Regions from separate parts of the Acidihalobacter yilgarnensis genome, predicted to be linked through region 2. Evidence: predicted binding sites of a transcription regulator. Region 2 holds the regulator's gene; the other holds the start of a gene.
The links. The regulator FliA, encoded in region 2, starts transcription of late flagellar genes. The targets are predictions, from matches to a motif close to GCTAAAGTTNNNNNNNNNNCNGCCGATA.
Positions count from the first base shown of each region.

Region 1 (5,025 bases), 800 kb from region 2:
ATCTGCCCGACGATGCCGAGATTTGTACCTGCAATTCGGTCAGTAAGGGTGAAATTATCAGTGCGATCAAAATGCACAGTTTGTCTACTGTGGAAGATGTGCGTCTCACTACGCGCGCCGCATCATCATGCGGTACCTGCTCGCGTCAAGTCGAACAGATATTGTCGATGACATTGGGTTCTGAATATGCGGACTCAACGCCTAAGCCAGTGAACATCACGTTTGATTTGTTTTCATATTTTCGCGAAAAGGATCTTTTTTTCTACGCATTTTTGGGTACGATCTTCACAGCTATCGTGTTTTTCGAGCCGACATTTTTCAATATCTTCATCGATCAAGATAATTCAACACCGGCGAATACACTTCAATCGCCGGCCGATGTTCGCCCGTTGTTCTTCCTCGGGCCGTTTTACGCGATTCTGCGTTCGATATCCGATAAGCACCTCGGTGTTTTCATGATGACACTGGCCATTGTGGTCATGTTCCTGGTGCCCTTCCTGGACAACACGCCAGAGGCTCGCGTCAAGAAGCACCCGTTGTTTGATAACACATACAAAGTGCTGCTTATTTTCATGATCGTCTGCTACATCGTCCTCGGGTGGATCGGTTTCGAGCCGGCGACGCCCGTGCTAGCGATGTGGGGACGTTGGTTCACCATCGGTTACTTCGCGTTTTTTGTGGCAATGCCGCTGCTGAGCCTGGTGCGACGATGGACCACGCGGCGGTATGCGGGCGGCGAGACCTGATCGCATGAAGACGACGATGCACCAGGCATCCCATCCAATCGGAGTGAACTGAAATGGCAATACAAATCCGCATGGCAACGATCCTGATCCTGATGCTAGGGATGCTGTCGACGAGTGCGTGTGAAGCGGAAGCTGCTCCCGTACTGCGCATGCCGCACTACACCATGAACAAGGAGACCGTGATTCGCGGCGCCGAATATTTCGGTCAAAACTGCTTCTCCTGCCATAGCGTGGAACATCTGCGTTATATGAATCTGATGACTGGCTTGGGGATGACTCAAAAGGAACTGGATAAATTTGTGATGCGTCCTGATGGCGCGAACATTCATGGTGGCATGACCGTCACCATGACGGAGAAGGAAGCGCAAAAATTCTTCGGCAAGCCACCACCGGATTTGTCGCAGATCGAACGTTATCTGGGGCCTGATTTTATCTATACGTATCTAACCAGTTTTTACCTGGATAACAGTCGCCCGACAGGTTGGAACAACCATGTGTTTCCGAGCGTAGCCATGCCCAATGTTTTAGCTGCGTACGGCGGTCAGTATCTCAAGGATGGGCAGCTTTACCGCAAGGGTTCGATGACGCCGGCGCAATACAAAACCATGGTGGTCGATATCGTTGCTTTCCTACGCTATGCCAGCGACCCCTCAGTGCTCGAGCGCCACCGGATCGGCCCTTACGTGGTGGGTGGGTTCGGATTGGCGACCGTGGTGGGTTTCATTATCGCGATTCTCTAATCGCAGGATCGGGTAACTGCCAAGGGTTGACGTTACCTGCATGAACAGAACGGACGAGGAATGGACATGGAACCTAGTTTGACGAATGCCGCATCCGGAAATTCCTACAAGAGTGGCCTCTGGGCCATTGTCTTCGGTATGCCGCTGGTGCTCGACCTGGGAATTCCCGGCATCGTGAATTTGGTTTTATTCGCGTTGGTCATGCTGGCCTTGAGCATGACTTACCGCATAGCCGAGCGAGCGGAACGCAGGGCGTTACTGCTATCGGCGATGAGCGCTGGGTTTTTCGTGACAGCACCGAATTTCAAGGAAATGTATCCACTGACGGCGCCGCTCGTGGTGTTGCTGGTTTCGCTGACGTTCTATTACATTTTTCTTTTCATCCGTGAAATTCTCAGGAGCGACAAATGATGAATTGGGATGCGTTCAGGGCGTATGGACGATCGCCCGCCGTTTGTTCGCTTGCCGCTATCCTCATGTTGGCGTTATTGGGCCCAGCGCAGGCTGACCCGAAAAATGGCGTGATCGGCGTGATCAGTGGTGGTAATCCGGAATTGGGCAAGACAGATGCAAAAACCATGTGCATCGTTTGCCATGGCGCGGCGGGTATTTCGCCCGTGCAGGGATTTCCCGATCTGGCAGGTCAGTGGCCGCAATATCTACTTAAGCAGTTGCACGATTTCATGTCGAAAAAGCGAGACGATCCACTCGCCAAGGGCACGATGATCGATGCGGTCAAGACCATACATGGTCAACAGGAAATGAAGGATTTGGTTGCCTTTTTCGGTTCGCTACCGCCGCCGAAAGCGAAGCCGGTACCGACAGATACCCAGGCGAAGGCACTCTGGGCCGCTGGCAAGTCGATTTACTTCGGTGGTATCCGTTTAACCGATGTCCCGGCTTGCGAGGCTTGCCATAGCACTACCGGTGCAGGTACCCCACCCGAATTTCCGCGCTTGGCTGGGCAGGATAAAACTTATCTCGTCGAGCAACTGACCTATTTCCATGATGGTACGCGTGCGAACGACCCCAATGGGATCATGCGGGACATCGCAGGCCGTCTGGACAAGCAGGAAATTCTCGCCTTGGCTACGTTCATCCCCACGTTGTCGGGGGGAATCCGACGACACAGTTGCCACATCCCACTGACGATGACAGCGGAGATTGAAGCGTATGTCGCCTATCAATGATCAGGAAGGTGATTCTGGAGTCAAGGAATCGGAACAGGGAAGCCGACTCAAATTCGAGTGCCATGGCTTCGAGTGTGTCAGTAAAGGTTTACACGCCATGCTCGCGGTCGGTGTCTTGCTCGAATTGGTGAGTGGCAACAGCGTATTTCGCGCGGGTCCATTCGATCACATGTGGATGCACGATGCGCTGGCCGTGACCCTGGTGTTGGCGATCGCGTTCCAGTGGCGCTGGTGGTCTGGCGTGCGCGCTTCATCCATTGGCTGGGGAAGTAAGTTGAGCCAGGGCCTTGGCGTGATCGCAGTGAGCTTGTTATGCCTGACCGGATTTCTCGGTGTGCTGTTCGGTGTCTTCGATCAAGGTGGTGCGGTCCGGTTGTTCGCGGAGGATCTCACGGCGCACCATTATCTGGTTTACGGCGTGTGGCTGTATCTTGCGAGCCACCTGATTTTCACTATGGCGCAGCAGTTCAATGCCAACCCCGTATTCGCCGGTCAAAACGGACGACGTCGGGGCGGCCTGTAACGACCCGTAAGGTCAAACGAGCACCTCGGGATTCTGGGTGCGGGTCTTCCGCACCCTGCTTCTTGCCTCCTCCCCGGATCGCCACTCGGCGACGGTTGCGCTTTCTATGCGCACGTATTTTTCTCAAGTGTTCCTATGCTGTGCCGAAAACCTATATCGAGCCGACTACTCTAAATCGAGGCCTCGATAATCTCTGACAGCGACCATATGGGGCTTGGCGCACTTGCGAGGGGGAGACATGCTGCTGAATCGTCTGACCATTCAGTCCAAAATCATTTCCGCCACTGGACTTGCCATTGTCCTGATGTCGGTCGCATTGGCCGTCTCGTTATTGGGAATCCGCGACATACGCGACGCGTTCGTCAATTTCATCGAGCATGACCAGACGCGTTTGAATACGTTACAGGTGATGTACGGTGCAGGTCTGCTGTCGGGCATTTCGACGCGCAACAAGGTGTTCGAGCCGGATCTCAAGCCGGCGCGCAAGGTTACCGAGACGGCAATCGCACGTTTTAATGCCGCGCTTGCCCGCGCAGAGGGAGCTTATCGAGGCAATCCGAGGGCGCTCGCGGATTTACGAGAGGTGGCAAAGAGTTGGCAGGTCAATAGCGCGCTTAAGCTAAGGGTGATCGACTTGGTCGAGGCCGGCAAGACGAGCGAGGCGCGCGACCTCCTGGTCCAGCAGGAAACCAAGACCTGGCGACCCATCCGCATTGCCTTACAGAATCTTATGAAGCGCGAACAGGCCAGTTTTGGACAAACCCGCGACGGCGTGATTGCGCAGGTGGATGCCAGCTTTCGCCTGGGGGCCTTGATCGGTCTCGTGGCAGCGGTGGTCGGACTTCTGCTTTCGGTACTCCTGGGGCGATCGATCACGCGTGGCCTGCGTGCAGCCACCCGCGCGCTTTCGGACATCGCAGAGGGGGAGGGCGATCTTACTCGACGATTGCCAGAGGACATCGGCGGGCGTGACGAAGTGGCCCAGCTGGCGGCATCGTTCAACCGCTTCGTCGGTAAGGTGCAGGCATTGGTCGCCGAGGTGGCGACCTCAAGCCAACAGATTGCGGGCGCCTCCGAGCGCATGTCGGGGATCACTCGGATGACCTATGAAGGCGTGCAGCGTCAGCAGCGCGAGACCGAACAGGTGGCAACCGCCATGAATGAGATGACCACGACCGTACAGGTGGTGGCGCGTCACGCCAGTGAAGCGGCCGACGCGACTCATGAGGCAAGCCGGGAAGCCGGCGCGGGACAGGCTGAGGTCCAGCGTACGGTGGAGGTCATCAACACCCTGGCTAGCGAGGTGGAAAAGGCTGGTGGCGTGATCAAGAAGCTGGAGGCAGACAGCGTGCAGATCGGCACTGTTCTGGATGTGATCCGCGGGATTGCCGAGCAGACCAATTTACTGGCCCTCAATGCGGCCATCGAGGCGGCACGGGCAGGCGAGCAAGGGCGAGGCTTCGCCGTCGTGGCCGACGAGGTACGTACGTTGGCCAGCCGTACCCAGCAATCTACTGAGGAAATCCAGGGCATGATCGAGCGCTTGCAAGCTGGGGCTCGTGATGCGGTGACTGCGATGGAAGGTGGTCAGGCGCGTGCCGAATTGAGCGTCGATCAGGCTGCGCGCGCCGGCGCGTCGTTGGGCGCGATTACCGGCGCAGTTACCCGAATCAACGACATGAATCTACAGATCGCAAGTGCCGCGGAAGAGCAAAGTCACGTTGCAGAGGAGATCAACCGTAACGTGCTGACCATCAACGAAGTCGCCGAAATTAGTGCCGAGGGTGCTCAGCAGACGGCCAGTGCGGGGGAGGAACTCAAGGGGT
Region 1 covers NZ_CP017415.1:3,144,758-3,149,782, reverse strand. Annotated here, with positions in the region: gene BI364_RS15200 (FAD-dependent oxidoreductase) at 1-746, shown strand, start outside; gene BI364_RS15195 (cytochrome c1) at 800-1,486, shown strand; gene BI364_RS15190 (hypothetical protein) at 1,553-1,897, shown strand; gene BI364_RS15185 (c-type cytochrome) at 2,008-2,676, shown strand; gene BI364_RS15180 (hypothetical protein) at 2,660-3,199, shown strand; gene BI364_RS15175 (methyl-accepting chemotaxis protein) at 3,438-5,025, shown strand, end outside.
Region 1: the regulator FliA is predicted to act here: its motif matches at 3,321-3,348, upstream of BI364_RS15175 (methyl-accepting chemotaxis protein).

Region 2 (5,025 bases):
AACCATTGAATCCGGCGTATTGCGTAATAACGGATGCAGACCGCCGGGTGGCATCGATGAATTCGGGCGGGAAGCCCGTTGATGGACGATCCAACGAGGAATCGATGGTATGAAAATCAAGCGCTTTGTGGCGAGCGAGATGCGGCAGGCGATCCGTCTGGTGCGCGACGAGTTGGGCGCTGATGCGGTCATCCTGTCGAGCCGACGTGTCGACGGCGGGATCGAGCTGGTTGCGGCTGTTGATTTCGATGCCGAATGGGTAAATGGCGCGGCGCAGGAGACCGCGCCGATTACCACACCGGATGTGTCTCCACAGGTCCAGAGCGAGGTGGTGACAGCCAAACCCGAAGTCGGACCGACATCGATGCCGGTGGTCAGGCCGACATCCTCGGACGGACATGCCGATGCGCGTACCGTTGCGGCCCTGCAACGGGAGCTCGCTTCCATGCGTGGTTTGCTGGAAAACCAGCTGTCGCAGCTGACCTGGCGCGAATTTACGCGCGAACAGCCCCGGCGGGCCGAGGTCGTGCGACAGTTCGAGCGCATGGGGATGGACTCGGATTTGGCCCGCGAGCTGGCTGAAAGCGTCGGCCCGCTCCGCGATGAGCGCGAGGCTTGGCGTGATGGGCTCAAGGCACTCGGGCGGCGGCTGGCGGTTGGGAGCGACGAGATCGTCCAGAAAGGTGGCGTGGTCGCACTCGTTGGCCCGACCGGTGTTGGCAAGACCACGACACTGGCCAAGCTGGCGGCGCGATATCTCATCCGCCATGGGCGAGGGCAGGTAGCGCTGGTCAGCACTGACAGCTATAGAATTGGGGCGCAGGCGCAGTTGAGCACATTGGGACAACTGCTCGGTGTGCCGGTCTATCAGGCGGATGATGCCGAGGCGCTGACAAAAATCATTGCCGGGCAGACCGATAAGCGATTGATCCTAGTCGATACGCCGGGCATCGCGCCTAGGGACGCGCGACTGACGGTGGAGCTGCAGGCGCTTGCCTCAATTCCTGATATTCGTCTGTATCTGGTTGTCGCCGCGAATGCCGCGCGCGACGTATTGGGCGAGACGGTTCGCCGCTTCGGACGCGTACCGCTGAGTGGCGCGATACTCAGTAAATTCGATGAGGCCGAGGCTCTGGGTGCGTCGCTTTCGGCGCTTATCCGTGCGGGCCTGCCCTTGAGTTATCTGGGCACCGGACAGCGAGTGGCCGAAGACCTCGAGCCAGCTCGCGTGCAGCGTATCGTCAGTCAGGCATTGGCATTGGTCAAACGTCGTGAACGGGAACCGCTGCCTACTGGCGGGCGATGCAAACACAAGGGAAGCGATCGATATGCTTACGTCGGGTGACACTGTGGACCAAGCTGACGGGCTTAGGCGTGTGCGCGAACTGCGCCCGGTCAGGGTCATGGCGGTGGCCAGTGGCAAGGGCGGTGTCGGTAAGACCAACGTATCGGTCAATCTCGCGGTGGCGCTGGCTGGACGGGGCCGCGAAGTCATGCTCATGGACGCCGACCTTGGCCTAGCCAATGTGGACGTCATGCTGGGTCTGCAGCCGCGTGTGAATCTCTCTCATGTGATGAGTGGCGAGTGCACGCTCGATGAAATACTCGTCAGCGGGCCCCGCGGCATTCATGTGGTACCGGCCGCATCCGGGATTTCGCATATGGCCGATCTATCTCAAATCGAACATGCCGGATTGATCCGCGCCTTCAGCGAACTGAGTCTGCCACTGGATGTACTCATCGTGGATACGCCTGCCGGTATTTCGGCAGATGTGATCAGTTACACGCGGGCCGCCCAGGAGGTGATCGTGGTGGTTTGTGACGAACCAGCTTCGATGACGGATGCCTATGCGCTCATCAAGGTGCTCAGTCGGGAGCACCAGATCGGACGCTTCCACGTGCTGGCCAATCGCGTACGCGATGAGCAAGAAGGGAGCGCGCTTTATCGCAAGATGGCCGCGGTTTGCGGCCGTTTTCTCGATGTCACACTGCATTATCTAGGCGCAGTGCCGGAAGATCCTTTGCTACGCCAGGCAGTTCAGCGTCAAGGGGCGGTGGTTGAGCTCTACCCCGGCGGCCCGGCCGGTCGGGCATTCAAGAATTTGGCGGCAAAGGCCGATAACCTCCCCAGACTGACGGGTTCGCGCGGGCATCTGGAATTTTTCGTCGAACGATTGGTGCATGGGCCCGCCCCGGCGGACGTGCAGTGGGCCGACTGAATATGTACCCCGCGCGCGAGGCCGCTGATGTTGACCGCCTGGTGGCCGAGCATGCCCCGATGGTCAAACGGATTGCCTATCACCTGATCCACCGACTGCCGCCGAATGTGCAGCTCGACGATCTGGTGCAAACCGGGATCGTCGGTTTGATTGAGGCCGCTAAGCATTACAATGCCGGCCAGGGCGCGAGCTTCGAGACCTATGCGGGCATACGCGTGCGAGGGGCGATGCTCGATGAGGTGCGCCGCAATGATTGGGCGCCACGCTCGGTGCACCGCAAGGCGCGGGAAATTTCGGCCGCGCTGCGTGTTGTGGAGAACCGACTCGGACGAGCGGCACGAGCGATCGAGGTTGCCGCTGAGATGGAAGTGTCATTGGAGGAGTATCACCGTTTGCTACGTGACGCGACGGGCTATCAGGTCTTCAGCTTCGAGGAATCCTTCGGAGACGGCGATGGAGATGACGAGCGTGAGGGCGGACGAATCGGTGAAACGCGGGTGTCTGGGCCGCTGGACCATCTTTCCAACGATGACTTCAGGCAGGCGTTGGCAAGGACCATCAGTGCGCTACCCGAACGCGAGGCGCTGGTGTTGTCATTGTATTATGACGAGGAACTTAACCTGCGCGAGATCGGGGAAGTGCTGGGCGTGTCGGAATCGAGGGTGTCTCAGATCCACAGTCAGGCGCTGATACGGTTGCGTGCAAGGATGGTCGACTGGCGCACCTGAGGTGCCGCCGGGGTTAGGCAGATTGAATCTCAAGGAGTGTGTTTCGTGGATAAGAACATGCAGATTCTCATCGTGGACGACTTTTCCACGATGCGGCGCATCATCAAAAACCTGCTGCGAGAGCTAGGTTTCAATAATACGGCCGAGGCCGATGACGGTAGTACGGCCTTGCCATTATTGCAGTCGGGCAAGTTCGATTTCCTGGTAACGGACTGGAACATGCCGATCATGCCGGGTATCGAATTGCTCAAAGCGGTGCGTGCGGACCCCAAGCTGGCCAAGTTACCTGTTCTGATGGTGACGGCTGAGGCTAGGCGGGACCAGATCGTCGAAGCGGCACAGGCCGGCGTGAATGGTTATGTGGTCAAACCCTTTTCCGCAGAGACGCTCAAGGAAAAGATCGACAAAATTTTCGAGCGAATCGAAGGTTAAGGCGGATACGGGAGAGACGCGGGCGTGGATAAAAATGAGGACGGCAAGCAGGGCGTACCCACGGGGGACGATCGGTTGGTACTGGCGCGTCTGTTGGTGTCGGCACTGGAGGCGGGGGATGAAGGGCCCGTCAGCGATCTGTTGTCATCTCTCGGCGCACAGCAGGACCGGAGCCTTTTCAATGAGTTGGGTCGGCTGACGCGTGATCTGCATGAGGCGTTGAATAGCTTCAGACTGGATTCCCGCGTGGCTGAAATCACGCATGAGGAAATCCCCAACGCTAAAGAAAGGCTCAATTATGTCGTTACGCTGACGGAGCAGGCCGCGCATCGGACGCTAAACGCCATCGAAGACAGCATGCCGCGGTTGACCACATTGAGTCATCGTGCGGAATCTCTTTCGGAGGGGTGGGCGAAATTCAAACGCCGTGAATTGAGCGTGGAGGAATTTCGTGAGCTGGGAGGGTCCCTGGACGCCTTTCTGACGGAAGTTAAGGAGGAGGTTTCGACGGTTTCTTCGCAGCTTTCCGACGTGATGTTGGCGCAGGATTTTCAGGATCTTACCGGGCAGGTGATCCGCCGGGTGATCGAGCTGGTGCAGGAGGTCGAAGAAGGGCTGGTCGGTATCGTCAAGGTGGCGAGCGAGCGTCTGGTGAAGTTGGACGGCAAGCGACCTGCGGAAACCGTTCCGGAAGACGCCAGCAGCGGCAAGGGTTTCGGTCCTGCCGTCCCAGGCGTGGACAAGGCGGGTATCGTGAGCGGGCAGGATGAAGTTGATGACTTGCTCTCTAGCCTGGGTTTCTGAGTCGTGCTTAAAGCATATGCCCATGGATATTCCATACCCGGAAGGGCCCTGGAGACGACATGACGATCGGAGCTGATGACGAACTGCTGCAGGATTTCCTGGTTGAGGCCGGTGAAATTCTCGATGGCCTCGGCGGGCAATTGCTCGAGCTTGAGCAAAACCCGACGGATACGAACCTCCTCAATGCCATTTTTCGGGGTTTCCACACCATCAAAGGAGGAGCCGGATTCCTGGCGCTGACGCCGCTGGTCGACGTTTGCCACCACTCAGAGGATGTATTTAATCAACTGCGTCAGGGTGAGCGTACGGTGGATGGCGACTTGATGGACGTCATTCTGGCGGTGCTCGACGCACTGAATGTCATGTTCGACAATTTGCGCGGCGGGGTTGCGCCAGAGCCGGCCGAAGCTGAGCTGATGCGCCGTCTCGCCGATTTGGTCGCAGGGAAATCACCCGCGGTTGCTGCTCCGCCTTCTCCCCCCCCGCTCCCGCCCAGCCTGATGATACGGATGCCGCCTTCGAGGCCATGCTCAAAGCAGCGGATAGCGCAGAGTCTGGTGTAGTGCGTGAGGAAGTCACGGAGGTCGTGGAGTCTTCGACGTCTGGCAATGAAATATCCGACGATGAATTCGAGGCGTTGCTCGACCAGTTGCATGGACAGGGTAAGCACACCGGTGCGGTAAACGAATCTTCCACGCAGTCGGAAGGTGCTGCTTCGACCGGAGGGGAAGACATCAGCGAGGCAGAGTTCGAGGCGCTGCTGGATCAGCTTTATGGCAAGGGCGCTTCACCCGGTCCCGCAGAGGAGGCGCCAGCTGCGGAGCGGACGGTTGTCGTGCCGC
Region 2 covers NZ_CP017415.1:2,345,688-2,350,712, reverse strand. Annotated here, with positions in the region: gene flhA (flagellar biosynthesis protein FlhA) at 1-9, shown strand, start outside; gene flhF (flagellar biosynthesis protein FlhF) at 110-1,345, shown strand; gene BI364_RS11255 (MinD/ParA family protein) at 1,329-2,219, shown strand; gene BI364_RS11250 (RNA polymerase sigma factor FliA) at 2,222-2,947, shown strand; gene BI364_RS11245 (chemotaxis response regulator CheY) at 3,005-3,379, shown strand; gene BI364_RS11240 (protein phosphatase CheZ) at 3,404-4,183, shown strand; gene BI364_RS19315 (Hpt domain-containing protein) at 4,243-4,746, shown strand; gene BI364_RS11235 (chemotaxis protein CheA) at 4,710-5,025, shown strand, end outside.